One region of the Providencia sp. PROV208 genome, then DNA from elsewhere that is predicted to be linked to it. Evidence: predicted binding sites of a transcription regulator. Region 1 holds the regulator's gene; the other holds the start of a gene.

What was found. The regulator PhoB, encoded in region 1, activates phosphate uptake and scavenging genes when phosphate is short. The targets are predictions, from matches to a motif close to CTGTCATAAAACTGNCNNAT.
Region 2: phoA (alkaline phosphatase) is a predicted target of PhoB. The motif match lies at 12,362-12,381, and genes of this name have one in related genera.

What each region holds. Positions count from the first base shown of each region.
Region 1 is NZ_JAMPNS010000003.1:219,441-236,159, forward strand. It holds gene queA (tRNA preQ1(34) S-adenosylmethionine ribosyltransferase-isomerase QueA) at 1-556, opposite strand, end outside; gene PR766_RS02845 (acyl carrier protein phosphodiesterase) at 734-1,345, shown strand; gene PR766_RS02850 (peroxiredoxin C) at 1,552-2,154, shown strand; gene ggt (gamma-glutamyltransferase) at 2,365-4,131, shown strand; gene brnQ (branched-chain amino acid transport system II carrier protein) at 4,207-5,535, opposite strand; gene phoR (phosphate regulon sensor histidine kinase PhoR) at 6,044-7,342, opposite strand; gene phoB (phosphate regulon transcriptional regulator PhoB) at 7,366-8,055, opposite strand; gene sbcD (exonuclease subunit SbcD) at 8,371-9,585, shown strand; gene PR766_RS02880 (AAA family ATPase) at 9,588-13,271, shown strand; gene PR766_RS02885 (nitroreductase family protein) at 13,471-14,070, shown strand; gene PR766_RS02890 (hypothetical protein) at 14,517-14,816, shown strand; gene PR766_RS02895 (bifunctional 2',3'-cyclic-nucleotide 2'-phosphodiesterase/3'-nucleotidase) at 15,064-16,719, opposite strand, start outside.
Region 2 is NZ_JAMPNS010000003.1:314,878-331,596, forward strand. It holds gene PR766_RS03220 (TatD family hydrolase) at 68-868, opposite strand; gene PR766_RS03225 (patatin-like phospholipase family protein) at 858-1,937, opposite strand; gene PR766_RS03230 (BON domain-containing protein) at 2,082-2,495, opposite strand; gene PR766_RS03235 (Hok/Gef family protein) at 2,764-2,907, opposite strand; gene prfC (peptide chain release factor 3) at 3,202-4,791, opposite strand; gene PR766_RS03245 (tartrate dehydrogenase) at 4,976-6,046, opposite strand; gene PR766_RS03250 (LysR substrate-binding domain-containing protein) at 6,143-7,087, shown strand; gene rimI (ribosomal protein S18-alanine N-acetyltransferase) at 7,146-7,616, opposite strand; gene PR766_RS03260 (DNA polymerase III subunit psi) at 7,585-7,995, opposite strand; gene rsmC (16S rRNA (guanine(1207)-N(2))-methyltransferase RsmC) at 8,130-9,143, shown strand; tRNA gene PR766_RS03270 (tRNA-Leu) at 9,320-9,405, shown strand; tRNA gene PR766_RS03275 (tRNA-Leu) at 9,528-9,613, shown strand; gene PR766_RS03280 (DUF1435 family protein) at 9,720-9,974, opposite strand; gene PR766_RS03285 (GNAT family N-acetyltransferase) at 10,127-10,657, opposite strand; gene phoA (alkaline phosphatase) at 10,846-12,285, opposite strand; gene PR766_RS03295 (DUF3156 family protein) at 12,436-13,041, opposite strand; gene PR766_RS03300 (APC family permease) at 13,016-14,509, opposite strand; gene PR766_RS03305 (helix-turn-helix domain-containing protein) at 14,908-15,576, shown strand; gene PR766_RS03310 (aldehyde dehydrogenase family protein) at 15,635-16,719, opposite strand, start outside.

The sequences.
Region 1 (16,719 bases):
CAAAGTGTAAACCCGCTGTTGGTGCAGCAACCGCACCTGGACGTTGGCTATACACCGTTTGATACAGCTCTTTATCAGACTCTTCATCTGGACGGTCGATATACGGTGGCAATGGCATGTGCCCAATTTGGTTAAGAATGCTCAACACATCACGGGCATCATCAAAGCGCAATTCAAATAGAGCACCATGACGAGCAACCATTGTTGCGTTCACACTTTCATCTTCACCAAGCAATAATGCCGCACCTTCCTTCGGTGCTTTAGACGCTCTAACATGAGCCAAAACACGGTGCTCATCAAGCATACGCTCAATCAGAACTTCAATTTTACCGCCGCTCGCTTTACGACCGAACAATCTAGCAGGGATCACTCGAGTGTTATTGAACACCAGCAAATCCCCTGGCTCCAATTTTTCAAGAATATCGGTAAACACACCATGCGTAAGCTGTCCCGTGGCACCATCAAGACCAAGTAAGCGACATGAGCTACGCTCAGCCTGAGGATAATGGGCAATAAGTTCTTCTGGTAATTCAAAAGTAAAATCGGATACACGCATTGTATTAACATCAATCTAAAAAAATAAGGCGACTAGTCTAGTGCTGCACTGTCTTTGGCGCAAGAAATAAGCGCCATTTAGTATAAAAAATAAGCAATATTGCGCAAATATTTTCTGAAACCGCACGGAATGTGCCTGCACTCTTTTTTCTTTCATTTTTTCGTTTATAGTACCGACATGAACTACCTTGCTCATCTTCACCTTGCCCATCTAGCCAAAAGCTCTCTATTGGGAAATATGATGGCGGACTACGTACGCGGCAATCCCGCGGGGGAATATTCTGCCGATATTGTCGCAGGGATCCGTATGCACAGGGCTGTTGATAGAACGACCGATACTCACCCACTCGTCAAACAAGCACGTCGCCTATTTCGTGAAGAATATCGCCGAGTTGCGCCTATCACATTGGATTTGGTCTGGGATCACTTTCTTTCTCGACATTGGACACGCTTCGTTCCTACCCTTTCACTCTCTGATTTCGTGCGTTTTGCTCGGCAAACCATTGAACCTGATTTGTGTCATACCCCTGAAAAATTTCAGGAGTTAAATGAGTACCTGTGGTCTCAGCAATGGCTGACTCGCTATGCAGAAAAAGAGTATATCGGGAAATCGCTCAATGGCATGGCAAGACGACGACCGAAGCTGGCTGCCTTGAGTGGCTCTTTTGATGATTTTTTACTTAATTATCCAGAGCTTGAACATATTTTCTTTCAGTTTTATCCACTAATGATTGAGACGGCGGAACAACAGCTTTTTGCCCAAGAGTTCACATTACGTGCATCTGAATAAATTAAAACTTGCACTTTAATGGAATAAAACTATCTTATTGATATTAATTTGCCAAATTGATACCATTGATAGGTAAAAGCTATCATATTAATTGGTTTTAATGCCTTTATTCTCCAAGGATAAATCCTTATCCTTAGGTTATATTTATCCGCATGCCCCATTATGATTGCGGAGATAGAAACCCTTAAAACTCATAGGAGTACATTATGGTTCTGGTAACACGTCAAGCCCCTGACTTTACTGCTGCAGCTGTTCTTGGTAATGGTGAAATCGTTGATAACTTTAACCTGAAAAACCACCTGAACGGTCGTCCAGCTGTGATCTTCTTCTGGCCAATGGACTTCACTTTCGTTTGTCCTTCAGAACTGATTGCATTTGATCATCGTTATGAAGAATTCAAAAAACGCGGCGTAGAAATCGTTGGTGTTTCTTTTGACTCTGAGTTCGTCCATAACGCATGGCGTAAAACGCCTGTTGATAACGGCGGTATCGGTGAAGTTAAATATCCGATGGTTGCTGATATCAAACGTGAAATCATGAAAGCATACGGCATCGAGCACCCAGAAGCGGGCGTTGCTCTGCGCGGTTCTTTCTTAGTTGACAAAAACGGTATTGTTCGTCACCAAGTGGTTAACGACCTGCCATTAGGTCGTAACATCGACGAAATGCTGCGTATGGTTGACGCGCTGCAATTCCACGAAGAGCACGGTGATGTTTGCCCAGCTCAGTGGGAAAAAGGTAAAGAAGGCATGAACGCATCACCAAAAGGCGTTGCTGCTTACCTGACTAAAAACGCAACTGGTCTGTAATTCTACCAATTAAGTTTTCAGATGCCGGCTCAATGCCGGCATTTTTACATCTCTTATCTGCAATTTTTCCTACCTCGTTAACACTTTTCTACTTTTGCTGTTCAGCCCCCTAAATAATTCATGCTATATCTTAACGATACAAATATTTAACAAATTATTTATTTGTATTACATCTAAGCGTTACTTCCTTCATTTAATCGGGAGATACCAATGATAAAAAATGCATGGCGCCCTTCTTTACTACTGATTTCTTTGCTGACATCAAGTCAACTTTACGCCGCTTCCGAACCCGCTGTTGAAGCGACAAAAGGTATGGTTGTCTCCTCTCAACACCTCGCATCCCAAATTGGAGCTGATATTTTAAAAGCAGGAGGCAATGCGGTGGATGCTGCGGTTGCAGTCGGTTACGCGCAAGCCGTTGTTAACCCTTGCTGTGGTAATATCGGCGGCGGTGGGTTTATGACACTTCACCTTGCTGATGGCAAAGATATCTTCATTAACTTTCGAGAAACCGCACCAAAAGCCGCCAGTGCCGACATGTATTTAGATAAAGATGGCAAGCTTATCAAAGATGCCAGCTTATACGGCTACCTCGCCTCAGGCGTTCCAGGCACAGTCAAAGGTTTAGATTATGCCCTTGAAAAATATGGCACGATGAGCCGCCAACAAGTCATGGCGCCTGCAATTAAACTCGCAAGAGAAGGTTTTGTACTCACCCGTGGAGATACGGATGTACTCGACACCACAACTGAACGCTTTAAACAAGATCCTGAAGTCGCTCGTATCTTCTTAAAACCAGATGGAAGTACTTACCAACCTGGAGACTTGCTCGTTCAAACCGACTTAGCTAACACCTTAGAAAAAATCGCTAATAACGGTCCTGTCGCCTTCTATGAAGGGGATATACCTAAAATTGTAGAGGCAGCATCGAAGAAAAACGGTGGGATCCTGACGGCTCAAGACTTTGCAGATTACACCATCGCAGACACAACGCCCGTTAGCTGTACATATCGCGGCTACAAATTTATCTCTGCCCCACCACCAAGCTCCGGCGGTGTGACTATCTGTGAAACCCTCAATATCTTAGAAGGTTATGACCTAAAAGAAATGGGCTTCAACTCAGCAGAATATATTCATACACTGACCGAAGCGATGCGCCATGCTTACATGGATCGCAATACATTCCTAGGTGATCCTGCATTTGTCGATAACCCGACAGGCAAATTACTCAGTAAACAGTATGCGGCAGATCTGCGAAAAGAAATTGTTCCGAACAAAGCGACGCCGTCTACCGAAGTCCAGCCTGGTATGGGACCGCATGAAAAACCAGAAACCACCCATTATTCGGTGGTAGATGATAAAGGCAATGCTGTTTCAACCACTTACACGATTAATGGTCGATTTGGCTCCGTCGTTATCCCACCGGGTACAGGCTTCTTCTTGAATGATGAAATGGATGATTTCACCACCAAAGTCGGCGAAAAAAATCTGTATGGATTAGTACAAGGAGAAAGAAACTCCATTGCCCCCGGTAAGCGCCCACTATCATCCATGAGCCCAACAATTGTCACCAAAGATGGCAAAGTGTTCTTAGTTCTCGGCTCACCGGGTGGCTCTCGTATTATTTCGATTACCTTACAAACCGCGTTAAATATTATTGACCATGGTATGCCTCCACAAGAAGCGGTAAATGCCCCTCGAATTCACCATCAATGGCTCCCAGACGAGGTTTACTATGAACAGCGTGGCGTGTCTAAAGATACGTTAGCTCTACTAGATAAAATGGGATATAAGATGGTTGAACAGACGCCATGGGGCGCTGCGGAGCTGATTATGATTGGTATTCCTGATGGTGCAGGCGTCAGTGCAAAATCCTCAGGTAACGATTCTGCCGTTTCCGGTAAAGTTCGCGAAGGCTTTATCTATGGCTCTAACGATGTCCGCCGCCCTGCGGGTAGTGCTGTGGGTGTGAATTAATTCAGTCATCATGATAACGAAAAATGCCAGTGGGATTATCCTCCACTGGCATTTTTATTGCGTATTTACAAAATACTACGCGTGTTTATGACGTTCGTTAGATGGTGAAATGAATCTATCACACACAATAGCAACAACCAGCACAGCGACGGATGGTAACACCCAAGCTAAATCTTGTTGGTATAATGGGATAGACGTCATCCAATCTGGAATGTAGGTCTTCAAACTATCCGATGCTTTCACTGCGCCAATCAAGCCAACCACAAAACTTGTTAACATCGTCGGTGCAATTACGATGGTTGGATTACGCCACCATTTCAATGTAAAGCTCATCAAAATCAAAACAATACAAGGCGGATAGATTGATACTAAAACAGGCAGTGAAAATGCGATCAGCTTACTGAGCCCAAGGTTTGAAATCACCATGGAGAACAGACCCAAAATTAGCACTAACTTACGGTAAGAAATTGCGACATAACGGCTGAAAAACTCAGCACATGCACACGTTAAACCAACAGCAGTTACCATACAGGCAACAAAAATCAGCACCGCTAAGAAGAAGCTACCGTAGTTCCCAAAAGTGTACTGAACATATTCATGCAGAATATCAGCACCATCGGCAGGATTTGGAATTAATGAACCGCTATTCTCGCCCAGTTTAAACAGCGATAAATAAACCAGCGTTAATAAAACCCCTGCAATTAAGCCCGCCCACATAGTATAACGAGTTAATAATGAGGAGTTTTCGATACCTCGTGAGCGTGCTGCATTCACAATGACGATACCAAACACCATCGCACCTAATGTATCCATCGTTAAGTAACCATTGATGAAACCATTAGAGAATGCCATATTTTGATATTCTGGCGTTGCCACAATTGGCTGCCCTGCGGGCCACATCACCGCCGCAATACCCAATATAGCCAGTGCCAACATTTTTACTGGCGCCAGAATATGCCCCACGCTATCAAGTAACTTACCTGGATATAACGAAATTCCGATGACCAGTACAAAATAGATTGCACTATAAACCAATAGGGAGATTTCCGATTCACCACCAAGCAATGGCGCAATACCCACTTTATACGAAACGGTTGCTGTTCTTGGTGTCGCGAAAAGAGGTCCTACTGATAAGTAAGCAACGACAGCTAATAATAAACCAGCAGTTTTACCAATCGGCGTGCTGAGCGCTTCAATACCGCCCCCCACTTTTGCTAGTGCAACAACAGTAAGAACAGGAAGACCGACGCCAGTGACTAAGAAACCAAGTGCAGCAGTCCAAACCTGCTCACCTGCTTGTAAACCGACCATTGGCGGGAAAATGATATTTCCAGCACCAACAAATAGCGCAAAGGTCATAAAACCTAAGGCGAGGATATCTCTGGATGATAAACGATGAGCCATATTATGTTAATTTTTAGTAAATTATGAATTAAAAACAGGCTATCTCATAGATAACCTATTGGAACATATATGACGAAATAGAGTTCTGATTAACATGACTTTAACAATATAAAATGCATGCCTTGGTTAGCTTTGTAATACTAAACATCAAAAAACAGTAAAAATCGCCAATAACTGGCGACAAGTAAAACTTTTATAGGGAAAAAAGGCAAGAGCAAACCTGAAAACAAGAATAAAGTACCAAACTAAATTTAAGAACCAGTGATTACTGTCAGTAAATTTGCAATATCCCGTATATATTCAGGCTAAAAAAACAGCAACAAAACATTATTTAACCACTCATAATGTATTTTGGCAGGATAAGATGAAGAAAATTGAGGGATAACAATGAAAATATAGCGCGGCGATTAAAAATAACGTCAAAAAGGAAGAAATAGCAAAACAAAAAACCTTGCTAATGCAATGATTTTATTAGCAAGGTTTCATTTTTAGCGATTATTTGGCACACCTATTTTTTATCTGACACAATAAAAACAGGCGGTAACGTAAAGGAAAATTCACTGCCCTTACCAATCTGACTGGTGACCGATAATTGGCTGCTATGATGCTGAACAGCATGCTTAACAATCGCTAAACCTAGGCCCGTTCCCCCACCACCTTGTCGAGAGCGCGCCTTATCCACACGATAAAAACGTTCCGTTAAGCGAGGAATGTGCTCAGCAGGAATTCCAGGACCATTGTCACTCACGCTAAATTGTGCGCCGTTATTGGTTTTCTGCCATTTCACCTTAATTTTCGTCCCTTCCGGTGTATGGTTTATCGCATTATAAACCAAGTTAGCAACCGCACTGCGTAACTGTTCTTCATTACCATGCACTCGCAGTTTTTCATCAATCACGAATTCAAACTCATGTCGCCCTTGGCTTAAGCCAATGGCTTCTTGTTCAATCATTTTAAGAATGACCGGCATATTAATCTGTTCATCAAGATTAATTTGAGGGGCAACCTCAATTCGTGATAGTTGCAGCAATTGCTTCACTAAATTATCCATCCGATGGGTCTGCTCTTGCATCACCGATAAGGCTTTTTTATTCATCGGTGATGTTCCTTCTTGGTCATCCATCACCTCGAGATAACCTTGAATGACGGTCAGTGGTGTACGTAATTCATGGCTAACGTTGGCAAAAAAGTCTCTGCGTGCTTTTTCCAATCTGCGCTTTTCAGTCACATCTCGAGCCACCATCAATAACTGGTCACTGGTGTATGGCAAAATGCGAAACTCCACAATTTCACCGCTGTTCAATTCAATCGTCAGCGCTTGATCATAACTCTTCACCGTGAAATAACGGCTAAAATCAGGATAACGTAATAAATTAAAAATATGCTGCCCGTTATCCTCTGGCCAGCGAAAGCCAAGAAGCTGTTGAGCGTGGCGGTTACACCAAAAAATATTGCCTTCCGTGGTCATCATAACGACCGCATCGGGTAGAGACTCAGCTCCACTGCGAAACCGTTTAATAAGTTGCCCTAATTCGCGGCGGCGCTTACGGTTACGCTGCTGCATTTGATAAATACCGTAAAATATTGGCTCCCAGCCCCCTTTACCATCTGGTGGCAACATACTTCTATCTAGCCACAACCAGTCTGAAAGTTTTAGCAGGTTATATCCATGCCAAATTAACGCAGCTAGTAATGAAATAACCAATAGCCACGGCAGGTGGCCAATAAAAATAGATAATATTAGTGCGGGTAAAATAAATAAAAACAGCCCCCAGATCAGCTGTTTTAAGGATAAGCGTTCAAGCACCCCTGTTTCTCCCTAATGGTTTCTCAATAACGCACAGAGAAGCGGTAGCCAGTACCACGAACCGTTTGCACCATTTTATCATGCTCATCTAGCTCTAACGCTTTTCTTAAACGACGAATATGCACATCTACCGTCCTATCTTCGACATACACGTTTGCACCCCAAACATAATTAAGTAACTGCTCGCGGCTATAGACTCGCTCTGGATGGGTCATAAAAAAGTGAAGTAGCTTATATTCGGTAGGTCCCATATCGATGGGAATCTCATTACTCGTAACACGATGGGAAGTCGGATCAAGCACTAACCCATTCATTTCAATAATATCTTCTGTCGACATTGGCGAGATGCGCCGCAAAATTGCTTTAACACGGGCTATCAATTCTTTTGGTGAGAACGGCTTAATTAAATAATCGTCCGCGCCAACTTCTAACCCTTTCACACGATCTTCTTCTTCCCCTCTCGCGGTTAGCATCATTACGGGGACATCACGCGTAGCACTATCTCGTTTCATATGTTTGATCACTTGGATGCCTGAACCTCCGGGGATCATCCAATCCAGCAACACTAAATCAGGTAATGGATCAACCAATTGTGCTATCGCAGAATCATAATCATCAGCTTCTGTAGGCTGAAAACCATTCTGTTCCAATACAAAACAAACCATTTCTCGGATGGGCGCTTCATCTTCAACAACTAGAATGCGTCTTGCCATGATTGTTCCTGTAAATAAGAAGAGATTTTTAATGTGACCGCATTATGCGTCAGTTTTGTGACAGAATTATGAATATCTCAACGTAAGGCTACGATCCATCATTAGATTAACAGTTTACTGTCATGTAAGTGAAACATAAAAGCCATATCAGCCAAGCTTCCTACTTTCTTCCTACTTTCATTGCGAAGCGCTTCTCAACTATTTTTCATGCGCTTCCCTTCATATGGCACCGATGCGGTATACTGTGATACAGCAAACTATAGGGTTTGAATATTAGTATAGTAAAAGCGTCATAATCATAGGAATAGGTAGCTCATGCGCATCATCCACACCTCAGACTGGCATTTAGGTCAATATTTTTTCACCAAAAATCGAGCATCTGAGCATCAGCACTTTTTACTCTGGTTAATTGAACAAATCAAACTGCACCAAGTGGATGCACTGATAGTGGCAGGTGATGTCTTTGATACTGGGGCACCACCTAGCTATGCCCGTGAACTATACAATCAATTTATTGTTGATTTACAACGAACTAACTGCCAATTAGTCATTTTAAGCGGCAACCATGATTCGGTTTCTGTTCTAAACGAATCCAGTGCGCTATTACGTTATTTAAACACCCATGTCATCACCTCAAGCAGTGAATCTCATGTCATTACGCTAAAAGATAAACAAGGAAATCCGACTGGGCTAGTTTGCGCCATCCCGTTTTTACGCCCAAGGGATGTTCAAATCAGTATGGCAGGGCAAAGTAGTGAAGAAAAACAACTTTCATTGCAAAATGCCATCCGTGATTACTATCAAACCTGTTACCAAAAAGCCGTTAAGCAGCGCGAAGCTCTTGGCTTAGATATTCCTATCATCGCGACAGGACATCTCACTGTGATCGGTGCAGAACTCACCGATTCCGTCCGCGAAATTTATATCGGTACATTGGATGCATTTCCGTCCGGAGCCTTTCCTCCAGCAGATTATATTGCACTCGGGCATATCCACCGCCCGCAATTAATTGGTGGGAAAGAATATATTCGTTATAGCGGCTCCCCCATTGCACTCAGCTTTGACGAATCACAACAACAAAAAAGTGTGTGTTTAGTGGAATTTAAGGGTCATCAATTTTCCAATGTTACATTGCTGCCTATCCTTGTTTCTCAACCACTGTATAGTCTTAAGGGCACGTTAAAAGAGCTGCAACAACAGCTTATGACGTTACCCACCACCACTGAAAACCGCCCAACTTGGTTAGATATTGAAGTCGCATCCCAAGATTATCTTGGCGATATCCAGCAACGAATTGAAGCGCTCACCCAAGATCGCTGTGTCGAAGTGGTTCGCCTACGCCGTGCTCGTCGAGCCCAAACAGGCCAAAACCTTACACAGCCCAATGAAACATTGAGTGAATTAACGGCTGAAGAAGTCTTCTCTCGAAGGCTTGCTGAAGAATCATTAGAAGACAAAGCGTTAGAGCAGCGTTTATTACAACTGTTCAAGCAATCCTACGCCACCTTACGCACTGAACAAGGGGAATAAGCGTGAAAATTTTAAGCTTACGTCTCAAAAATATTAATTCCCTTAAAGGTGAATGGAAAATTGATTTCACTGAAGAACCGTTTGCCAGCAATGGGTTATTTGCCATCACTGGTGCTACGGGAGCAGGAAAAACCACCTTATTAGATGCTATCTGCCTCGCGCTATACCATCAAACCCCACGTTTAGGGCAAATATCAAAAAGTAAAAATGAACTGATGACTCGCCATACGGGCGAATGCTTAGCGGAAGTAGAATTTGAAGTTAAAGGTATCGCTTATCGTGCATTCTGGAGCCAACGCCGCGCAAATAATAAAGCCGATGGCAACCTCCAAGATCCTAAAGCAGAGCTAGCAACCGTCGCTGATGGGCAAATTATCGCAGAAAAAGTCAGTGAAATTCGTGAAAAAATTGTGCAAATCACGGGATTGGATTTTGGACGTTTCACCAAATCTATTTTACTTTCCCAAGGTGATTTTGCCGCTTTTCTCAATGCCACAGAAAAAGAACGCGCTGACTTATTGGAAGAGATCACTGGCACCGAAATTTATAGTCAAATTTCGGTCTATATCTTTAATCAGCATAAACAAGCCAAAACTGATCTCGATCTCCTTCGAGCACAAGCCAGTAGCATCAATCTGCTTACGGAAATCGAATATCAAGAGCTTGTTGAAAAGCAGCAACAATATTCAGCCCAAGAACAGCAGCTGGGTCAAAGTAAACTTCGCCATCAACAAGCCGTGACTTGGCACCAACAGTATCAACAGCTCGCACAAAATACCCAGCGATTACAGCTAGCGCAACAGCAAGCTCAACAACGCTATCAAGCGGCAGAGCCCCAATTACACAAGCTCGCTCAAAGCTCTCCTGCGGAAGCCTTACGCCCGGATTGGCTGGCAGTGCAAAGCTTGCAAACTCAACTTGATGAACAGACTCAAAAACAGCAACGCATAACCCAACACTTAGAAGAGGCTCAAAAGCAACGTTTACCTTTAGTGACCCAACATGCCCAAGCGCAGCTTGAACAAAATCAATACAATGAATGGGTACAGAAAACGACGGTCATGATCGATAACGAAGTGCGCCCATTAGACAATCGACTTTCCCAGCTCAATCAACAAAAATTGCAACTCTCAGAGCAATTAAGTCAGCTAAACAGTGAGTATTTACAGAAAAAAGCAAGTGTAGAGAACGCTCAGCAGCAAATTGATCATGCTAAGAGTGGGCTGAATAAAACGCAATTATTTCTCCAAGAACACGCAAATGACGCCCAAATAATTACCCAATTAGGGCGCTGGCAGCAGCAAGGTCAATTTGTTTATGAACTGACTGAACAACTCACTAAAAATCAGCAAAAACAGCACGCAATCAAGCTAGAATGGCAAACATTGCAACAAGCTCAATTGCAAAAACTGAAAGAACATCAAAAAGCTCAGCTCAGTCTTGAAGCGTTTCACTCCCGCTTTAATCAGTTTGAAAAACAATTTCAAGAATACAAAGAAAAACACGATATAAGTGCAATTAACGCTCTCATTATTCAACTGCAAGCACAGTTACAGCATGCTCAAATACTGCCACTTTTACTCTCGCAACATGAGGAAAAACACCAGCAAGTACAGCTACACATTCAGCAACAAAACCAGCTCGCAGAATCTATCCAGCAAGTGGAAAAACTGATTGCAATTACACAAGATAGAGTGACTCAATTGGAGCCTCAACGCCAAGTTTTAGAACAAAAACTTCAATTAGAACAAAAAATTGTCAGCTTGGAACATGAACGCCAACAACTCATTGAAGGAACACCGTGCCCCCTTTGTGGCTCATTAAAGCATCCTGCTTTAGAGGCATACCATGCTGTTACGCCAAACGAAACCCAGCAACAATTGGTTGCGCTCAACACACAGATAGAATCCGAAAAACAACAACTCACCGAACACCAAGCATTATTACAAGCGGATAAACGTCGCCAACAAGATAATGAAGCAACACAAAAACAGTTACAGGTCCAATTAGATGCTCTCAATACCCAATGGCGACAAGCTTGTAAGCAAGCACTTACACCGGAATTAGCGAAAACACATCTCGCAGTAGAGCAATGCCTTTTAGATTTGCGCAATCAACTCACGGTTCAGCAAACCATCACCAGTGAATTTACACAGCTGGAACGCCAACACCAAGAGGCAAAAAACCACTATTACGAACAGCAAGCTCAAACTAAGCAACTGCTCTCCGAGCTATCGCTTCTTGATGAAAAACTTAAATACCATTCCCAGCAATTAGACGAAAACCAAGCGGAACAACACGCTTTGAAACAACGCGTTGAGCAGCAAACACAGCAGCTAGCCACCTCGCTCTCGCCATTTAACCTAACGCTACCAAGCCAAGAACAGTTTTCCTCTTGGCTAAAAGAAATTGAACAACGCGGGCAATACTATGAGGCGCAAAAAACAGACGCTCAACAGTTCGCTAAAAGTATTGAGGTTCATGCCGCTACTCTCGCAGCGGAAACAACCTATGCACAACAAATTGAGCAACAACTCGCGTCACAACAGCAACATTTTGAGCAGCTAAATCAGCAAATTGGACATGCGAATACCCAACGTCAAAACATGCTAGACGGTCAAGCTATCACTATTTTTACCCAAAATATGCAGGTGCAGCAGGCTCAATATGCTCGTAAAGTCGATGAACTTACTCTGCAAATCAGTGAGATAGACAAACACATCGCCGCACTCACAGGAAGTGTCCAAGAACTCGATGAACAACTCAAACAACTCAATCAACGGCAATCTGTTGCACGAACTCAGTTTATTGATGCGCTTAAGAATAGCCCGTTTGACACCCAAGAGCAGTTTCTGAATGCCCTCCTTCCTGCCGAAGAAAAAATTCAGCTTGAGCAACTTAAACAACAAGTGACTCAGCAGCAGCTTGAAGCGGAAACCCGCTATCAAGAAAGCCTCTTATCTCTCGCCAATCATGAACAACAACGTTTAGTTGAATTTGCGGAGTTGTCATTGGAGCACATTCAACATGTATTGACTGAGTTAGATAATAAAATCAAGGAATTAAACCAACAACAAGGGCAGATTATTAACCAACTCGAGCGCGATCAACAGCAACGTCACCAACAGCGCGAGTTATTGAATAAAATTGAACAGAGCCAATTAAGCTACGATGATTGGAGTTACCTCAACAGCTTAATAGGCTCCGCTGAAGGGGATAAATTTCGTCGTTATGCTCAGGGGTTAACCTTAGACTGCTTAGTCTCTTTAGCTAACCAACAACTCGATAAATTGCATGGTCGCTATTTGCTGCAAAGAAGCCATTTAGCCAACCTTGAATTACAAGTTATTGATGGCTGGCAAGCGGATAGTATTCGCGATATTAAAACACTGTCTGGAGGGGAAAGCTTCTTAGTCAGTTTGTCACTAGCCCTTGCACTCTCTGACATGGTGAGTCATCGAACCCAACTGGAATCGCTCTTTCTTGATGAAGGTTTCGGTACATTGGATGCCGAAACCTTAGACATTGCTTTAGATGCATTAGAGAGCCTCAACGCTTCAGGAAAAACCATTGGTGTTATTAGCCACGTTGAAGCCATGAAAGAACGAATTCCGGTACAAATTACCGTGAAAAAAGCAAATGGTCTTGGCTATAGTGAACTCCCAAGCCACTATCGTGTCAGTTAATCTCAAAAAGCCTAAAATAAAGCTACTAATATGATTTTTATAGATTTTTAACTACATGCAAAAATTTGAATGTTTAGGTTAAATTTTTTTTCTATGATTTTAAAGGGATACCTTTATAGTTATTCACATCGAAACAAGTTACGGCTTCTGAGGTTGTTCAATAAATTGCCGTGCTCTAAACAAAAGCAAGGGGACAAACATGTCTAACGCATTTATCGAAATGATTAAAAATCGTCGCACTATTTATAACTTAGGCGACTCATTACCTATCTCGGAAGAGAAAGTTGCTGGATTGATCAAAGAAGCCGTTAAGCACTCACCATCTGCATTTAATTCACAGACTTCACGTGTTGTCGTGTTATTTGGTGCACAACATAAAAAACTGTGGAACATCACCAAAGATGCTTTACGCGCTATCGTTCCTGAAGCAGCTTTTGCTGGAACTGAGCAAAAAATCAATAGCTTTGCCGCAGGCGCTGGTACTGTGCTGTTCTTTGAAGATAAAAATGTAGTCACTGGCTTACAAGAACAATTCCCATTATACGCAGATAATTTCCCTATCTGGTCTGAACAAGCGAGCGGTATGGCGCAACTGGCAGTATGGACAACATTATCTCAGGAAAATGTGGGTGCATCACTGCAGCACTACAACCCATTAATTGATAATCAAGTGCAAAAAGAATGGGATATTCCAGCAAATTGGGTTTTACGTGCTCAAATGGTATTTGGCTCAATTGAGCAACCGGCGGCTGATAAAGACTTTATGGACGACGACGTTCGTTTCAAAGTATTCAAGTAATTCATCACTAACCGTTATTATATTAAAGCCTCTACAATTGCTTGTAGGGGCTTTATTTATTCATTCCAATCATTATATATTCCATTATATAGCACACTTCAATTTCATTAATTTCTTAACAAGATAAAACTCCAATCTATCGCAAATTATTACATATAAAATTAGAACAGTAGATATTACTCATTTTCAATCACTGCTTATTTAAAAATAATATTTAGTTTTTATATATAAGTCGCATTTTTATAAGAAAATGTCTTTTTAATCGCTCATATGAAACTGAAAATAACTTTAATTTGATTGACATCAATATGTTATATTCCCATGATAATAGTATTTACTTATAGACTAAATTTTTATTTCTGCATTATCGGTATTTGAACTACACTAAAAATAAGAGCACAAAAGCAGTATTGGATGGTGGTCAGTGTTATTAAAGGGGGTGGACTATGAAACGTTTATCTTTATTAACTACTGTAGTGACAATCTTCATTTCAAGTTGTTCTTTCGCGAGTAATCTTAACCCATCGTCAGGAGGCACAGTCTCATTTGGTGGTTATATCTATGAACCTCAGTGTGAAGTCAATATCGCAAATCAAACTCATGTGAATATTGATTGTTATCGTAATGGTAAAACCGTTACCGCTTCAGGCTCATTGAAAAATGGCAAAAAAGTTGAATCCGAGTATGTCAAAGTTGAATATGACAAATACAGTAAATTACCTATGTTGAACGTAACTTATGAATAAGTTAATTGAAGATTTAATAAGCATCATCATTCGGGGAGCTGCTATTTACTCTCAAGTTTAAACTCCCCGAATGTTATTCCCAGCCCTCACTTCGCTATCGCTTGCCACATTATTGCCAAGTTCAACCATCTTAATATTTTCTTCATTTATTTTTTCATATAAATGTCACCCCAAAATACACGGTAATGAAAAAAGCCTGACACAAGTGACAGGCTTCAGATAATTACCGCTTTTATTACTGCTGAAATTACTTAGCAGTTAAATCAACTTGGTAAATTGCAAATCCAATATCATCAGTACCTACTTTCTTCATTGGATACTGAGCGTGCTGCTGAATAAACTCAGCTGCTTTTTCACTTGGTGAAGTTTCAAAACGAACATCAAGCTTTTTATCGGTTTTGATTGGAGTGAATGACCAGTTATTATCGGCCTTCGAAACGACTTCACCTTTCTCTTTAGAAACTTTAGCAATATACGCCGCTAAAATCGCACGGTTTTCATCTGGCGATGCAAACGCAATATGCGCATCACCCGTACCTGCGAACTTACCGCCATAACCACGATAGTTATTGGTCGCGATTAAGAATGCCGCTTTAGGGTCGATTGGTTTGCCTTGGTAAGTCACATTTTTGATACGATTAGCATCTTTATTAACCACTTGACAGTCAGTGTCATACTTAGCAGGCTGAGTCAGGTCAATCTGATAATTCACACCACTAATAGTGTCAAAGTTATAGGTTCTAAAACCATCCCAGTTAATCAGGCTTTGTGGCTTAGTTGATTGTGCATCGATTTGGTTGAACATGCCCGCAGAGCACTCTAACCATTCAACCACATCCGCACCTGTTGCTTTTACTACCACTAAGGTATTTGGATAGAGATATAAGTCAGCAGCATTACGGAAAGTTAAATCCCCTTTTTCCACTTCAACAAACTCAGAAGGTGCATTTTTACGTCCACCGGCTTTGAATGGTGCCGCTGCCGCTAATACTGGTAAGTCAGCTAAGTCTGGGTCCCCTTGGATAAAGTTACGGGTGTAATCCATCTGAGCATCATTCACAATCTGAACCGTTGGATCGCTTTGAACTAATGCCAAGTAGCTGTACATGTTTTCAGAGGCTTTACCAATCAATTTACCCACGAAATCACGAGTACCTTGATGCTGCTCTTGGATGATTTTTACGAGTGATTCATCGCGCTCAACCAGTGCTTTCTTGGTGGCTTTATCATAAACAGGGCGGGCATGAGCTTGAGCATCAACCACTTTCCAATCGCCGCTGTCATTGTTAACCACCAAATCAACTACACCTAAATGGTCACCCCACTGTCCTGGCATAACTGCTGGAATGCCATTAACCGTGCCTTTTGCCACATCGACGCCTTTAATATCGGCGAATTCTTTGCTTGGGAACACACCGTGAGAATGACCAAACATAATGGCGTTAATACCCGGTACTTCGCTGAGATAGTACACAGAGTTTTCTGCCATCGCTTTGTATGGCTCTTGTGAGAATCCTGAGTGAGGAATTGCCACAATCAGGTCTGCACCCTCTTTCTTCATTTGCGGCACAAACTTTTTAGCGGTTTCAGTGATGTCATTCACCTTCACTTTGCCTTCTAAGTTTGGTTTATCCCAAATCATGATTTGTGGTGGCACAAATCCAATGTAGCCCACTTTGATTGTATGGGTTTTGCCATCACGATCTTTTACTGGGGTATCAACAATAATGTAAGGTTTGAAGTAGTTTTCACCCGTTTTGGCATCAACGATATTCGCGTTGACGTAAGGGAATTTTGCGCCTGCAATGGCTTTTTTCAGATAATCTAAACCAAAGTTGAATTCATGGTTACCGAAGTTTCCAACTGTGTAACCCATGGTGTTCATTAGGCTATGAGCTGGATG
Region 2 (16,719 bases), 95 kb from region 1:
TATTAGGTAAAAAACTGAATGGTTTTACTTGAGTAACTCATGGAAATACATAAGAAATAATTATCAATTAGCGCATTTCGGTCTGATTTAGATTAAATAACGTCCGACTATTGTTGTAAAGTTGTTGTGCTATCTCATCGGCAGATTCGTGTCGCAGCTCACATAAAGACTGAAATACCCACTGAATACGCTCAGGTCGATTAGGTTCACCTTGAAAACCGGATACAGGCATATCCGGCGCATCAGTCTCAAACACTAAACAACTTAGCGGAAGTTGTGCCATCACTTGGCGTGTTTTATTGGCCCGCTCATAAGTGATTGTTCCGCCAACACCGATGTAATATCCCAATTTCACAAAGTTTTCAGCCTGAGAGAGACTACCCGCAAAGCCATGCACCACACCACGAGCAGGAACATCATGGCGACGTAACATGGCAGCTAGTTGATCATGGGATTTTCTCGAATGCAGGATAATCGGTAAGTCAAACTGTTTAGCTAACTTCAGTTGACGCTGAAGCAGTATTTGTTGGCGCTCAAATTGTGGATCTTGCATATAGAGGTCGAGTCCAATCTCCCCAATAGCGATACATTTTTTACTTTTACGCGCCAAAAAATCTACCAGCATTTCAAAATGCACTTCTTGAAACTGACTTAAATACAAGGGATGAAACCCCATTGCGGCATACAACTGGGGATAATCAAGAGAGAGACTCCAAACTCGCTGAAAATTATCTGCACTCACCGTTGGGATAATGATATCTGTTATCCCTCCTTCTGCGGCTTTCTCTAAGCTGTCTGACAATGCATCGCTAAATGGAGGAAAATCAAAATGACAGTGGGTATCGATAAAACGAGGATTATCCATCATGCACTTGGCTACCTTGCAAAACGTTAGCGCCAACAACATCAGCCACCTTTTCGACTAGTAAGGATTCTTCCTGATCTTCTATATGGGCCAATTCTAACGAATGTCTACGCTTAGAAAATCGATTAAAACTCGTATCATTACTGGCAAATTGTTGAGCCAATGCAGCAATAAAATAGCGTCCACAACGACGACCTACATGATAGTCTTGATTTAAGGCACTAATTTTACTACCCAACGCACTACTTTTCAGCGGTGTGGGCGGGTAAATTTCAAAAATTTGTACGCCATCAGGTGGGTTTTCAATAAACTCTTGGGTTTTACGATAGCTTTTTAAGTGAACTTTTAACATCGCAGCCATTCGCTGTAACGCCGAATTATCCCCTTCTAACCAACGCGTCATACGCTTAACCCACTCAGGTGTAAAATACATCTGAGAAGGCACTGTACGAACTACAACAATGGTGTCAGCACCACGCCGATAAGCTTCTTCAACAGGGATAGCTGCGCTGATTCCACCATCATGATATCGCACACCACTAAATTCAACGCCTGTCCGATAAAACCCAGGAATTGCACTGGAAGCGCGAATGATGTCTAACCACGAATCCGCATCCGGTTGTAAAAATTCAGCAGAAAAATCATCACTACGGCTTGCTCCCATATAGAATTCACGCCCAGACTTTAACAATTCAAGCCCTGCATCCATATTAAGAGGGAACTCTTTCGCCGTCGTTTCAATCAACCAATCAAGGTCGATTAAATTCCCGCCACGAATGAATCGCAGTGGGTTAAAAAAATCAAGGTTGGTGGTATAGCGCGTAATGACTCGGCGAGCATAACCTGCTTGCCCACAGATATAAGCCGATAGATTTTGAGCGCCTGCAGAGGTTCCAATCATCAAATCAAAAGGGTTAAAGTTTTCTATCAAAAACTCATCCAATACACCCGCAGTGAAAATACCACGCTGACCGCCTCCTTCACAAATAAGTGCGGTTTTTCCTCCGTTAATTTCGTCAGAAAATGCGAGTGGCTCAATCGTGCCTAAAGTGACTGGAACATGCTTTCCCATAGTAACCCTTTATCTATATTGACATTGACGACTCGTTCATCAATCCCACTATCAATCAAATGACATTGGTTTTCATTAAACCGCTTTTCTCTGGGAGAGCAAATAGCAAAATGAGCTTTCAATTGAAAGCCCATTTAAAAGAAATTACTTATCTGCCAGAACTAAACCATTTTGTACTGATTTTACACCTTTTGCTGTCGAGGCGATTTGTACAACTTGATTTATTTGTTCGCTAGATTTAAGGAAACCTGAGAGGTAAACCACACCTTGAATCGTTTTCACTGAGACGCTATTGCTTGGGATTCCACTCGTACTTAAGAGCTTACTTTTAATATCCGCAGTAATAGATGAATCATCCATATAAGTGTCGGTGCTTTTCACGCCACTAGAAATGGCATTTCCTGTATCTTTTCCTGCCATTTCAACAGTTTTAGCTGCGCTGTCCCAAGTTTCCGAAGCTTGTTTTTTCAAGGCGCTATCCGATGATGAGCTACAAGCAAAAAGTGCCCAGCTCAACCCAATGACACCTAAAGAGCGTAAAACGGCGATCTTTTTCATTGGAACCTTCCTCTTGGTATGATTAATAAACTAACAATGTCATAGCCTAAGTAAAAAATAGGTAAAAATAAAGTCAAATAACTCATCTATCAGAGGATTACTAAAGGAAAAATTTTATTCCCAGAAAAATATTCTTAATTCGATTATTCAAATCAGAAAGCGACAAATCATTCTCTAGCTGTAGGCTGTAGTAAGAATAGAAAAATAGGGTGCCTGTACCACCAACGAACAACAGAAGAGAAATGTGGGGGATAACTCCCCCACCAGACTACTCAATACATAACAGAGTAGCTTGAACCTTTGTATTTCCACTCACTACATTGACCGTACATAACCGATCCCGCAGTTGTAGTGAAAGACACAATACCGTGATACACACGGTCATTAGCCCTATCAGAGCGAACTTGGTCATTCCTCTTGACTCCTGTACAAAAAGGAGACAGAATCCAGTTGCTGGTTGGAGACTGCCTCGAGTTACTGTTAAATAGAACTCGGGGCTTTCGTCTTTTTAGTCCTCACAACCTGTTGTCTGCTTGAACCAAAATGATCCAAGCACCCACAGTCATCATAGCAGCATGCCCTTCACGAAAAAATACTCGTTCCAGTAGCTACTTAATTGAATAAATTGATAATTAATCAGATATATAACAAAAATGACCAACTAAGTTGGCCATTTCAAAATTATCACGTGAAGAATAAAGAATGATTAATGTTCGCGTGTCTTACGGAATTTCACTTCAGGATAACGTTCGCTGGTTAAGTTCAAGTTAACCATTGTTGGTGCAATATAAGATAAATTGTCACCACCATCTAACGCTAAATTTTGCTCATTTTTGCGCTTAAATTCTTCGAATTTTTTCACATCATCGCACTCAACCCAACGTGCGGTAGACACGTTAACGGCTTCATAAATCGCTTCAACGTTATATTCACTTTTTAAGCGAGAAACGACGACGTCAAATTGCAGTACCCCGACCGCACCCACAATCAGGTCATTATTCGTTAATGGGCGGAATACCTGCACGGCACCCTCTTCTGATAACTGAACCAAGCCTTTCAGTAACTGCTTCTGCTTCAGAGGATCACGCAGACGAATACGACGGAATAATTCAGGTGCAAAGTTCGGGATCCCTGTAAATTTCAGCTCTTCGCCTTGCGTGAAGGTATCACCAATCTGGATAGTTCCATGGTTATGCAAGCCAATAATATCCCCTGCATACGCATTCTCGACTTGAGAACGGTCACCCGCCATAAAGGTTAGAGCATCTGAAATCACTACGTCTTTCTTAGTACGAACTTGACGCAGTTTCATGCCTTTTTCATAGGTTCCCGAGACGATACGCATAAAGGCAACACGGTCACGGTGTTTTGGATCCATATTCGCCTGAATTTTGAAAACGAAACCTGTAAATTTCTCTTCAGTGGCTTCCACTTCACGCACATCCGTTTTACGTGCTTGCGGTGCCGGTGCCCATTCAACAAGGCCATCAAGCATATGGTCGACGCCAAAGTTACCTAATGCAGTCCCAAAGAAGACGGGGGTTAACTCACCCGCGATAAAGGCATCGTGGTCAAATTCATGGGAAGCCCCTTGAACTAGCTCCAGCTCTTCACGTAATTGAGACGCTAACTCATCGCCCACTTCCGCATCTAACTCAGGGTTATTTAACCCTTTAACGATGCGGACTTCTTGAATTGTATGACCTTGACCTGTTTGATACAAAATGGTTTCGTCACGCAGTAAGTGGTAAACACCTTTGAATAACTTACCGCAGCCAATTGGCCATGTGATTGGGCAACAAGCAATTTTCAGCTCATTTTCCACTTCATCTAACAGCTCCATTGGGTCGCGAATATCACGGTCCAATTTGTTCATAAAGGTCAGAATTGGCGTATCGCGCAGGCGGGTAACTTCCATCAGCTTACGAGTACGATCCTCAACCCCTTTACCGGAGTCGATAACCATTAAGCAGCAGTCAACGGCAGTTAATGTACGATAAGTATCTTCCGAGAAGTCTTCGTGTCCTGGGGTGTCTAACAGGTTCACTAAGCAATCATTATAGGGAAATTGCATCACAGAGGTGGTGATTGAGATACCACGCTGCTTTTCCATTTCCATCCAGTCTGATTTGGCATGCTGGTTAGAACCGCGACCTTTTACCGTTCCCGCACGTTGAATTGCGTGTCCAAAAAGTAATACTTTTTCAGTGATCGTGGTTTTACCGGCATCGGGGTGAGAAATGATAGCAAACGTTCTACGGGTGCTAACTTCATGGAGAAAATTCTGATCTGTCATTTAACCGTTCTTTTCGTCTATATCCAGATTTGTATGGGCATCAGGAAGAGGCTCGAGGTGGCTCTAGCGCAGCAAATCCGTATTGTTAATCGTAATTGGCGGTTATTTTCGCAGATCTTGGGGTTATAAACAATCAGAGCCTGAAATGTTAGGCGCTCCACCCACAGGATGGAGCCCAATAAACTTACACCGACACTGTCACTAACTGAGCAATTTCCAGCCCTAATTCTTGTGTGCTGGCATTTCCGCCCATATCGCGAGTCAAATGACGGCGCTCACGAATAGCCGTTTCAACCGCTGACATAATCGTATCGTGCATTTCTTGGCAACCAAGATGCTGCATCATCATCGCTGCCGCCCAGATAGTGCCAATTGGGTTAGCAATATTTTTCCCAGCAATATCCGGTGCAGAACCATGCACAGGTTCAAACATCGATGGGAACTGTTTTTCAGGATTGATATTCGCGGACGGTGCAATCGCAATCGTCCCCGTACAGGCGGGCCCAAGATCTGACAAAATATCTCCAAATAAGTTTGATCCCACAATCACATCATAAAATTCCGGCATTCTCACTAAGTTAGCCGCAAAAATATCAATGTGGAATTGGTCAACTTTTACATCAGGGTACTGCTTCGCCATTTCAGCCACACGGCTATCCCAATACGGCATTGAGTGAAATAATCCATTGGATTTCGTGGCTGAACTTAAATGTTTTTTATCGCGAGAACGGGCAAGTTCGAAAGCATATTTTAAAATTCGGTCAGTCCCTTTGCGGGTAAAAATACTTTGCTGGGACACCATTTCATCTTCCGTCCCTTCATACTGAATTCCGCCAATGGCAGAATATTCGCCCTCTACGTTTTCGCGCACGACATAAAAATCAATATCACCCGGTTTTTTATCCACCAGCGGGCATTTAATCCCTTCAAATAAACGTACCGGACGCAAATTCACATATTGATTAAACGCACGGCGAATTGGCAGCAACAAACCCCATAAGGAAATATGGTCAGGAACCCCTGGGAACCCAACGGCACCTAAGAAAATGGCATCAAATTTTTTCAGTTGTTCTAGACCATCTTCCGGCATCATACGACCAGTACGGTGATAGGTTTCACACGACCAATCAAAGTGTGCAAAGTTAAGCTTTACACCGTGCTTTTGTGCTGCTGCCTCTAAAACACGTAATCCTTCAGGGATCACTTCCGTTCCAATTCCATCACCCGGAATGACTGCTATATTAAATTGTGCCATTTTCAACGCCCTTATTATTATCTACGCATGTTCTCCAGTTTATGGCTTGCTGTGATAAAGTATAGGCATGAACTGTAATCCCTAGGTTTACAAACTATGAACAAGCTACCGTTGCTTGAAGATATCCGTGTATTTGTCACCGTCGCCCGATTGATGAGCTTCTCCCAAGCGGCTGAGCTACTATTGGTATCTCCAGCCTATATATCGAAACGCATTAAATTACTGGAAGAAAACTTAGGGCAAACACTGTTTTTCCGTAATGCTCGCGCCATTCAATTGACGCCAGAAGGGAAAATTGTTCTGCGTAGCAGTGAGTTGTTACTGGAAGAATTAGAGCGAATGCAGGGAGAATTACAAGCTTGTCGCGATGAGATCCGCGGAGAACTGCGCATCAGTTGCAGTACAGGCTTTGGTAGCACCTACCTGAATCCCTTTATTCTGGCATTACGTGCCGATTACCCGATTTTAGGTATTGATCTGACGCTAACGGATCGCTCAATCGATATCATCAGTGAGAATATCGATCTTGATATCTGCATTGGCGGTACCATTTCAGATCAATTCATTGCACGTCGGTTAGCCCGCAATAACCGAGTACTTTGTGCCTCTCCCGCCTATATCCAAAAATATGGGCAACCATCTTTACCTCAAGAACTTGAACAAAAACACTCGTGTATTGCCATCAAAGAGCGCAATCAAGCTCCCGCAATCTGGAAATTAGAGCACCAACAAGAAAGCATGACCATCACACCGAATAGTAAATTAATGGTCAATAACGGAGAAGTCGCCAAACAATGGTGCCTCAGTGGTGAAGGGATTTTATTACGTTCACTTTGGAGTGTTCTCCCTGAACTTCAGTCAGGAAAATTAGTGCGCGTTCTACCACAATGGCATCAAGGCGCTGACGTTTTTGCTGTCTATTCACGTAGTTTACGTAATAGTGCTAGTCTTAGGGTTTTCATTGAAAATCTTGAAAAGTACCTCACTACCCATTTACCGAATATTTTTTACGATGAATATCATTATGTTGGAAGCGATTAAATACAAAAAACCACGATAACACGCAAGTCTTACCATGGTTTTTCTTTAGAAAAATGTATTACGCTTTTTGACTAAACATATCCTCACTGAACAAGGTTAATGCTAGTACTAACGCATCTTCCCGCCCATTTTTCGTCGGATAATAATCTTTACGCACTGTCGCTTGCTGAAAGCCCAGTTTGTCATACAGATGAATCGCAGACGCGTTCGATTCTCTCACTTCCAACCACAGCGTCGAAATCCCTCGACTAACAAGGTCGTTAATTAATCTTTCTAATAACAAACGACCGTAGCCATGGCCTTGAAAATCAGGATGGATGGCAATATTGAACAGCGTAGCTTCATCTAATACATATTGTGTTATTGCATACCCAACAATTTGATTATTAACTGATATTTTTAGATTATGGTACTTTTCACCTTGATTCCCATAAAAAACTCGCTCAGTCCATGGAAAATCATGACTTAACTTTTCAATTAAGAAGGCGGTAGCGAGATCAGATTGTTTGAGTGTTGAAATTTTCATCATATTGATAAATTTGTTTCCATAGTGCCTGTTTAGCATTACTGCTTGCTATCAGCTCAGACAAAACAGGAGAAATAAATGTAACTTTTGAACCTTCGGGATGAATACCATCCCCTATCACCCAACAAGGTATAGTTATTGGTGTTGGAATGAGTTTTAGCTGCTGAGAATTAATACAGACAATATCAACATCGTTGATCTTCATTGCGAGAAAAATATCTTTTAACAGCTGACTGTTTAAATCAAGGTTCTCATCAGTAATAATAATAAGCTTAGTCGACTCAGGAATGCGAACACCACGTTCACCACGTAACACAGTCGGATTTCTCACCATCCATTGAGTGATCCCCATTTGTTCTAAAAGTCTGTCACGTCGTGTCATTGCTTTATCCAGTCGTTAGTTAACAACCACATCTTATCAAAGGGGATTAATAGCGCCAACAGAGCAATGCTATTTATCTTTTTTCTGGTAAGGTAGTCCGCGTGGTTATATTCATTTTAGGAGATAGACAGAATATGTCATTACTGACACCCGCCAGCGAAGTTATTCAACGCCATTTAGAGCACTTTATCGATCGTCATGTTCTTTTGGCAGGCGATATTCAGGATGAACTGGGCACAATTTTAGAAGCCGCCAGCGTGCGCGTTCTCACTAACCAGTACCATCGCTGGAAAAACTTACAGCCGGCATTGGGTGAAAATGTTCTGTTTGCTTCAACAGCAACCGCGGAATTCGTTAAACCTTGCGACACCTTAATTTACTTTTGGTCCAAGAACAAACAAGAAGCCGCTTTCCAACTCGATGATTTATGCACACATTTAGCTGTAGGTAGCCAAATTTTTATCGTCGGTGAAAATCGTAGCGGCGTCAAAAGTGCCGAAGCGATTATGGAAGGGATTGCGACACTGCAAAAAATTGACTCCGCACGTCGCTGTGGTCTCTATTATGGCGAATTAGAACAGCCAACTGAATTTGATATCAAGCGTTGGTGGCGCAATTACCAAGTTGATAACGTGAAAATTCATGCGCTTCCAGGTGTATTCAGCCATAACGAGTTAGATATCGGCAGTGATTTGCTGCTTTCCACATTGACCGAGCCAATGAGCGGTAATGTGCTTGATCTGGCTTGTGGTAACGGCGTACTTGCTGCGGTGGTTGGTACTCAAAACCCAGCGGTCACCTTAACCTTAAGTGATGTCAGTGCATCAGCCATTAATTCTGCAACGGCAACTCTAGCGGCTAACAACCTTACCGGAAAAATAATCCCAAGTGATGTCTATTCCGACCTTGATGATAAATTTGATTGGATCATTTCTAATCCACCGTTCCATGATGGGATCAACACCAGCTATAACGCGGTAGAGACATTGATTTTCCAAGCACCTAAGTACCTGAAAAAAGGTGGTCGTTTACGCATCGTCGCCAATGCATTTTTACCTTACCCTGATCTACTCGATAAAGCATTCGGTGGTCATGTTGTACTGGCTAAGACAGGGAAATTTAAAGTTTACGAAGCAATTAAGCGCTAAAGCGACCAGCACGTTATCCGTGTGAATTTTCTTTTCTAACGGTCAACATATCAAGTTGACCGTTTTTTCATCAAACAATATACCGCTGATAAAAATTTATTGACGTCTGTCGAAATTAGCCTAAAATCCGCACCGTACTATTGATGCATGAGCAATTATGCAAAAGAGTTAGTATTGCGAGGGTGGCGGAATTGGTAGACGCGCTAGCTTCAGGTGTTAGTGTCCTATGGACGTGGGGGTTCAAGTCCCCCCTTTCGCACCACTTACTCTTTATAATTTCAATTATTTATGCGTTGACTGCTCTTCGCTATCCGTATCAGATAGTTATCTATGTGTCGAGCATGATATAGGCAAGTATCAATAGAAAGAATTTTGACAGTATTTGCGAGGGTGGCGGAATTGGTAGACGCGCTAGCTTCAGGTGTTAGTGTCCTATGGACGTGGGGGTTCAAGTCCCCCCTTTCGCACCACTGTTAATGATTCGTAACCTTAATCTTCAAGAATTCAACCTTCAGATATTCAATCCTCGATGGACATTCACGCAATATTCCTAACCTAGATATCGCTTAGATAATCTTAGCTTCGCATAAGAAAAATCAGCAAGAAACAGCCTAAAGACATTACTGCTGGAATAATGAGTAAACGCCGTGAACCCCGATTAAACAGCATGCCTGCCGTCGCAATCATCAAGGTGATCATTGCCACTTTCAGTGGATCAAACCCCATATTGCTCAGCAAATACATAATACTCAGTAACACCACCGCGAAGGCGCCCCACAAACCAGCGCCAATACGCCGCAACCCTGTTGCTTTTGATACGCTAGTTCCCATAACGCCTCCCATTTATAGCTAACGAGTCTTTAGCTAACTCATAGTTAGTCTATAATTTCGTTAAAGATGATAATGATTATCAATCATATCTACGTTTCTATAAAAATCAATCAAATTTTTGTGAGGAAAATATTTCCCCTACGGTAAAAACATCACTCAAAAATACAAACAAAGTGAATATCTTCAGGCTCTAGCGCAAACAGTTCAGGATCTGGCTTTTCGAGCAGTTCACAGCCCATATATTGATAAAAATGCACTGTATTTTCTGACGGAGTCGCCGAAACATATAGTCCAGCAGCGCCTTTTTCTAATGCTCGTTGTTGGCAAAGTTTAAAAAGCTTTCCACCCAGTCCTTCACCACGATAGCGATGGCTAACATGGAGGAAAGAGAGTTGTAGCAAATCTAGTGTTTCCCCGCGCCATACGTTATCTAAACTGGCTGCGGCGATCAGGCTATCCTCATCAAACACCCCAAAGAAAACAGCCCCGTTATCATAGCTAGCAAGTAAATGCGGTGTATAAGCATCCGTTTCACCTTCAGGCCAACCTTTCATATCAAATCGCTGGGCAGATAACACTAATTTACCCCGCTGGTGAAGATAAAGATGTTCAATCAATTCAGTTCGATCAATCGACCACAGATTTGGGATTTCATCCCGCGTGAGTTCACGTACTTTTCTCATTATTATTGTTCTCTTAGTTCTTATATAAATTCGAGATAAATCGAATAGATAGAGAGCATACAAGCTGTGTAATAAAAAAGAAATGCAGATATGAAGGAGAAATTGAGTCGAGGTTTATGGGGCTTTATAAACAAAAAAAATTCTCTGTAGCATCCTGCCGCAGAGAATTTTTAACTACAAGGGTTGGTTTATTGCTTCAATCCCATTGCATCACGCATGGTAAAGAACAAATCGGTTTGGTCAGTCAGACCCATCACGTTCGCAGCATGTGGACCATAAGCTGCAACACGTAGTTGAGCACCTGTATGCTCCTGTGAATCGTCTTCTTCAGAGTTACCGTAGTTCACGGTCATCACGGTACCGTCTTTTGTGATCAGCGCTTGAGTTAAACCGGATGATTTCGTGCCATCAGGAATAATCTGGCTTGAATGTGCGTGGTCAGCCGTCACGATAATAAGCGTATCGCCATGTTTCTTAGCAAAATCTAAACCCACTTGAACAGCTTGGTCTAAAGCAACTGTTTCGCCAATTTGACCACATGGATTTGCTTTATGATCCTGCTTATCAATAGAAGCACTTTCAACTTGCAGGAAGAAACCATTCGGGTTTGTTTCCAGTAAATTAATTGCTTTTTCTGTCATTTGAGCCAATGTCGGCGCATTCGGATCTAACTTAGCGTTTGGTTTACACTCCAGTGCGGCATTATTTAAGTTACCGTGATATGTCGCTTTTGGACCTTCCCACGCAACCGTCATATTGCCATCATGGAACAGACCTAATACAGGTTTATCTTGGTTCGCTTCTTTGATTGCATCGAGTGATTTAGCATCACGGACGATAGTGAATCCACGCTCTGCCGCTTGTTGCTCCAAGGTTTTCCCTTTGTAATCACCCGCTTTAGCTTCCTGCTTAAAGCTTTTCGCACCACCACCTAATGTGACATCGGCGCGGGTAATCATTAACTGTTCAGAGATAGAACCACGACCGCCATTTTCTAATGCATTCGTTGCACATTTTTCGCTGGTTTCTTCTGGGCCGTAACATTTACGCCCCGTTACGTGGGCAAACTGAGCCGCTGGTGTCGCATCTTGAATTTCAGACGTTGTCACGTTCCCTGTTGCTTTGCCATTACGTTTAGCGATTTCAATTAATGTGTCATGGTCATTACCAAACACATCAATCCCTAAAGCACCGTTATAGGTTTTCACACCGGAAGACCATGCCGTTGCAGAGGCAGCAGAATCAGTGACATAGTCTGGCTTTTGTGTTTTCTTATCTAATGCATAGTGGGTGTATTGCCCTGTAATTGGCAACGCATCAATGCCTTTAAAAAAACCACCCGCCCCTTCCGCATAGTTACGCGCAACGGTAATTTCAGAATCACCCATACCATCGCCGATAAATAAAATGACGTTCTTTGCTTGACCATTATGCAGTGCAGCTTTCATGATATCCGTCTGTTCAGCTGATAAACGACGAGCTCCACCAAATTTCGTGATATCCCCTTTTGCAGCGCGGCTTTCTGAAACTGCCTCATTTTTATCTGCTGCATGGGCAGGAATTGCAGTCCCTAAAATTAACGTACTTACGGCGACGGCTAACATAGATTTCATAAAATGACCTGTCATAAGTTTTATCCTTGCCAATCAATAAGAAGAGTAAATAAGTATGCTTCGAATAGTTGACCAGCATGCTAGAGCAGCTAGATGACAGTTGAATGACGGTTTTATGTCGATATCAAGATGTTTGTCATAAATGCGAAACGCCCAATTTGGGCGTTATCGATGTGAAACGTGTTGAGTGATGAGTTGGGAAATCAGCTGTAATGAGCTTAATAAGCGATGGCGCTGCTGGTTAGTCAAACGTAAATAACGCCGAGCTGCTGGGATCCGACTAACCATTTCCGATGCAGTATAAGGCTCAATTTCACACCGCCAAACCCCATTTTTGACAGCAATATGACAATGAGTGAAGTCTAGCTCTTCGAAAGTTTGGCGGATCACTGGGTACTGCTCCAAACTTTCAATAAAGGGCTGCCCATCGGCTTGCTGGCTGGTAAAACGCACCTGTTTTTTTCGTGCAGACCCTGCGGTTTTCACATCAATCTGTGCCACCAGCGCACTATCACATTTACCTGAAACTGCAAAACGGCTATGCACAATAAACGCCATAAACAAGGTTTTTACACGCTCAGTCACTTCCACTTTAATGCCTTGAGGCAATTGGATGAGGAGCACTCCAGGTGCCCCCCATTCACAAACATAAGGGGCGATATCTTTCTCTATCCTATTTAACGTTAACCCCGCTTGATACCCTGTCGGGAGGCGTTTTTGGGTTAACTTTTTCCACCACGATAATTTAGGCAAGGTTACGTAAAGGCTCAATTTCCACCTCCTCTGAATTGTCATCTTCAAATGAGTTAGACAATACCTGTTCAACCGGAACGGGTTTAAATGGATTTACTTTCTGCACTAACACGGTCCAACCTAATGCATAACTCGCTGTTAATCCCAACATAATGGCAAATGGAATATACACATCTGCTTTATTCATACCCGGAGGCGTGATGTAAACAATCGCTAGGATTATCCCCACACTTGAAATAATTTGAGGGATTGGAAAGAATGGCGAGCGATAAGCACGGTGTAAATCAGGGCGACGAATACGCAATAGCACCACAGAAATCGTCACTAATAAGTACGCAGTTCCCCACGAACACACAGCCGCCAGCACCAACGGGATAATTCTGTCTAAATCCCCTTGAATAGCAAATGCGTGTAAGCAAGGGATCATCACCGCCACTAAAATACCGAACACTGGCGTTTTAAAGCGAGGGTGTAAATAAGCGAATGCCTTTGGTAATGCACCATCTAACGCCATGCCATACAGAATACGAGGAACGGCCGCCATTAATGTATTGATAGTCGCACCACCCGCCAGCAATAACGCAATACCAATCCAATATTTACCGAAGTCACCCATGATTTGCCCAGCAAACGCAGGAATGGCCATCGGCGTTTCTAATAGACTCACACCATTTTGTGGATCGACAATCACGTTTTCGACTTGATTCGTCAGTGCCGCGCCAAAGAGGAACATACAAAATGCAACACCGCATAAACCAATCGTCATTGCACGAGGAATAACCTTGGCAGAATTTTTAATTTCTGGCGCCATTGGTGTCACTAGCTCGCAACCAACAAACATAAACATCGCCATACCAATGAAACTGAGCACAACGGTAGGGTCAGAAATATTCAGACCTTGACCAAACCAGCCCTCCGCGGATACATGGAATGGCATCATCAAGCCGCAAATACTGAAAATCACCAATGTACTCCACATCGCGAAAGTCAGTACCACTTCAACCTTACCAAAAGCTTCGATACCAAATGCATTCAGTAAGCCGAATGCAACGACTAGCCCTACTCCTACCATCCAAGACGAGTTATTGGTTTCTAACACGGTGTTGAGGCTTTCAAAGTTCACCAATGCCATGATGCCAGACAGAATCGTTTCCGCGGTCCCCGCAAAAACGTGGACAATCAGATAAGCTGACAGCGCACCGGTAATCGCCCAAAAGCGCCCCATGCCACAAGAGATATAATCGTAGACTGAACCCGAAGTGGGTAAAATTGCCGCGGCTTCAGAGAATGTGGTTAATTGAGCCTGCATCATGATAAAGCTCAATAAAACCGCTAAGGCAAAGGTATCGCCCCCGATTCCAAATCCACTGGTTACCGTGAGGATCACTGGGCTTGCCATAATCACGCCGACCGAACTGGCGAGCGTAGTTGGAAAGCCAACCTTACCTTTCTCAATATGTGATGTTAATTTTGAGGATAAATTCATTTTTGCTTCCCTCTCTCTGCTCACAGTCAAGATTGTGAATTTTTTGTAAAAATAAAGTGACTGCTTACTCACTATAGAAATAAACATAAACATGTCGCCATCGTCCTTTAGAACGATACCCAGAGAGAGGGGAACAACAATCAACTGAAACGAAAAGTACCGTTTTACAATATAAATAATATAATAATCATTTAAATATCAATGATTAGACAAAAAGCACCTCATTAATATATTAATAAATAAGTCGCAAAAGATACCCAAGGGCAGAAAATCCCCTTTGAGCAGTTAAAAACAAGTTTTGAATAGTGTAATCAAGCTCACGTTATTAACATGTTTGTTTTATGTTAATCCAATTAAATTGCATGATAGTCAGTAGAGAATTTGAATGAGGAGCGATGATGGAACAACCGTTATTTAGTGAGAGTCAACAGAGCTTAATCGACTGCTGTCTCAATACTATTGCCCATATCATCCCAATTTCTGCGGCAGTATATTATTTAGTCAATGAACAGTGGCAACCAGAAAGTCATGTGTTATACGGCATTTCTACGCGTATGCATGAACAGTACCTCTCTGCATTTTCCCAACATGACCCCTTGCACCCCGACCATTTTCGCGGTGAAGATCTGCGCTTAGTCAAAATGCCCGTAGAGATGCGCCAGCAAGATAAAACTTTCTTCCATGATTTTATGCAGCCGAACCACATTGCAGACATGGCAGAAATCTTTATTCGTCGAAAAAATAAAATTGTGGCGGGTATTTCTGTATTGAGGGATACCCCATTTACGCCACAGGAAGTGGTCAGGCTCAATGCTATATTGCCCATCGCAGAATTAATGACGTTTGATGTGAAACCGGACTCTCTGGTCTCCTACACCCCAAAAGAGCAAGAAATTATTCACTTAGTACGTGAAGGAGCAAGTAATAAAAGAATTGCGCTACTATTGGGTGTTTCCCTTTCCACCGTGAAAACCCACCTTCGCAACATTTTTACCAAAGCCAATGTGAATAACCGGACTGAGTTAGTCTCATCCGGGTTTATCATCCGCCAAGATAAAATTCTATAAAAAATCCCGGTACAGAGACCGGGAAAACTGTTGCTTTACAGAAAAAAACACTAACGCTCTAATAACGCACCATGACGGACTTTAATTCTGTGTAATGCTCAATAAAGGCACTTCCAAATTCACGACCGATACCTGAAGATTTAATCCCACCAAAAGGTACAGCAGGATCGAGGAAAGTATGCATATTCACCCAAACAGTCCCCGCTTCAATTTGCGAAACCATACGCATTGCTTTACTGAGATCATTCGTCCACACACTTGCTGCTAAGCCAAACGGCGTGCTATTCATCATTTTAATCAGCTCTTCTTCATCATCATAAGCTAAGAAAGTACCGATAGGACCGAATGTCTCTTCCTTCATTAAGACATCATCAGGACTCTTTGCACGAATAATTGTTGGAGGGACAAAGTACCCTGCACCTGCAATTGGCTGCCCACCATAGATAATTTCACTGCCATCTTGGCGCGCCTTTTCAAACAGGCTTAAAATTTTATTGTAGTGAGCTTTATTGGCTAACGGTCCCATTTGGGTGTCTTCATCTAATGGAGAACCAATCTTCATAGCTGATAAACGGGCTTTTAGCTCTTCCAGTACAGCATCCATCAATGTCGATGGAACATAAAAACGTTCTGCCGCTGCACAGATTTGCCCTTGATTTAAATAACCCGCTTCGATAATGCCACTAACAATTTTATCAACGGATAAATCTGCTAAGAATGCGGCGCCATTTTTACCGCCGAGCTCTAATGTCACTCGTGTTAACTTACCTTCCATCGCTGAGCGTCCAACCGCTAACCCTGTTGGTACTGAACCGGTGAAAGTCACTTTTGAGCACAACTCATGGCTAATTAAAGCGGGCCCTACTTCGCGCCCACCGCCGTTCACTATATTAATAACCCCATCAGGGATCCCAGCCTCTTTCGCTAACTCCGCTACCCGTAACATCGTCAAAGGCGTAAATTCACTTGGCTTCAGCACAATCGTGCAGCCACATGTCAATGCCGCCGCTAATTTCCAAATGGAAATCATAATGGAAAAGTTCCATGGGATAATCCCCGCAACGACCCCGACAGGCTCACGCTGGGTAAATGCCGAATATTTTTCACCATTAAAAGACGGTAATGAGACATTCAGAGTTTCAC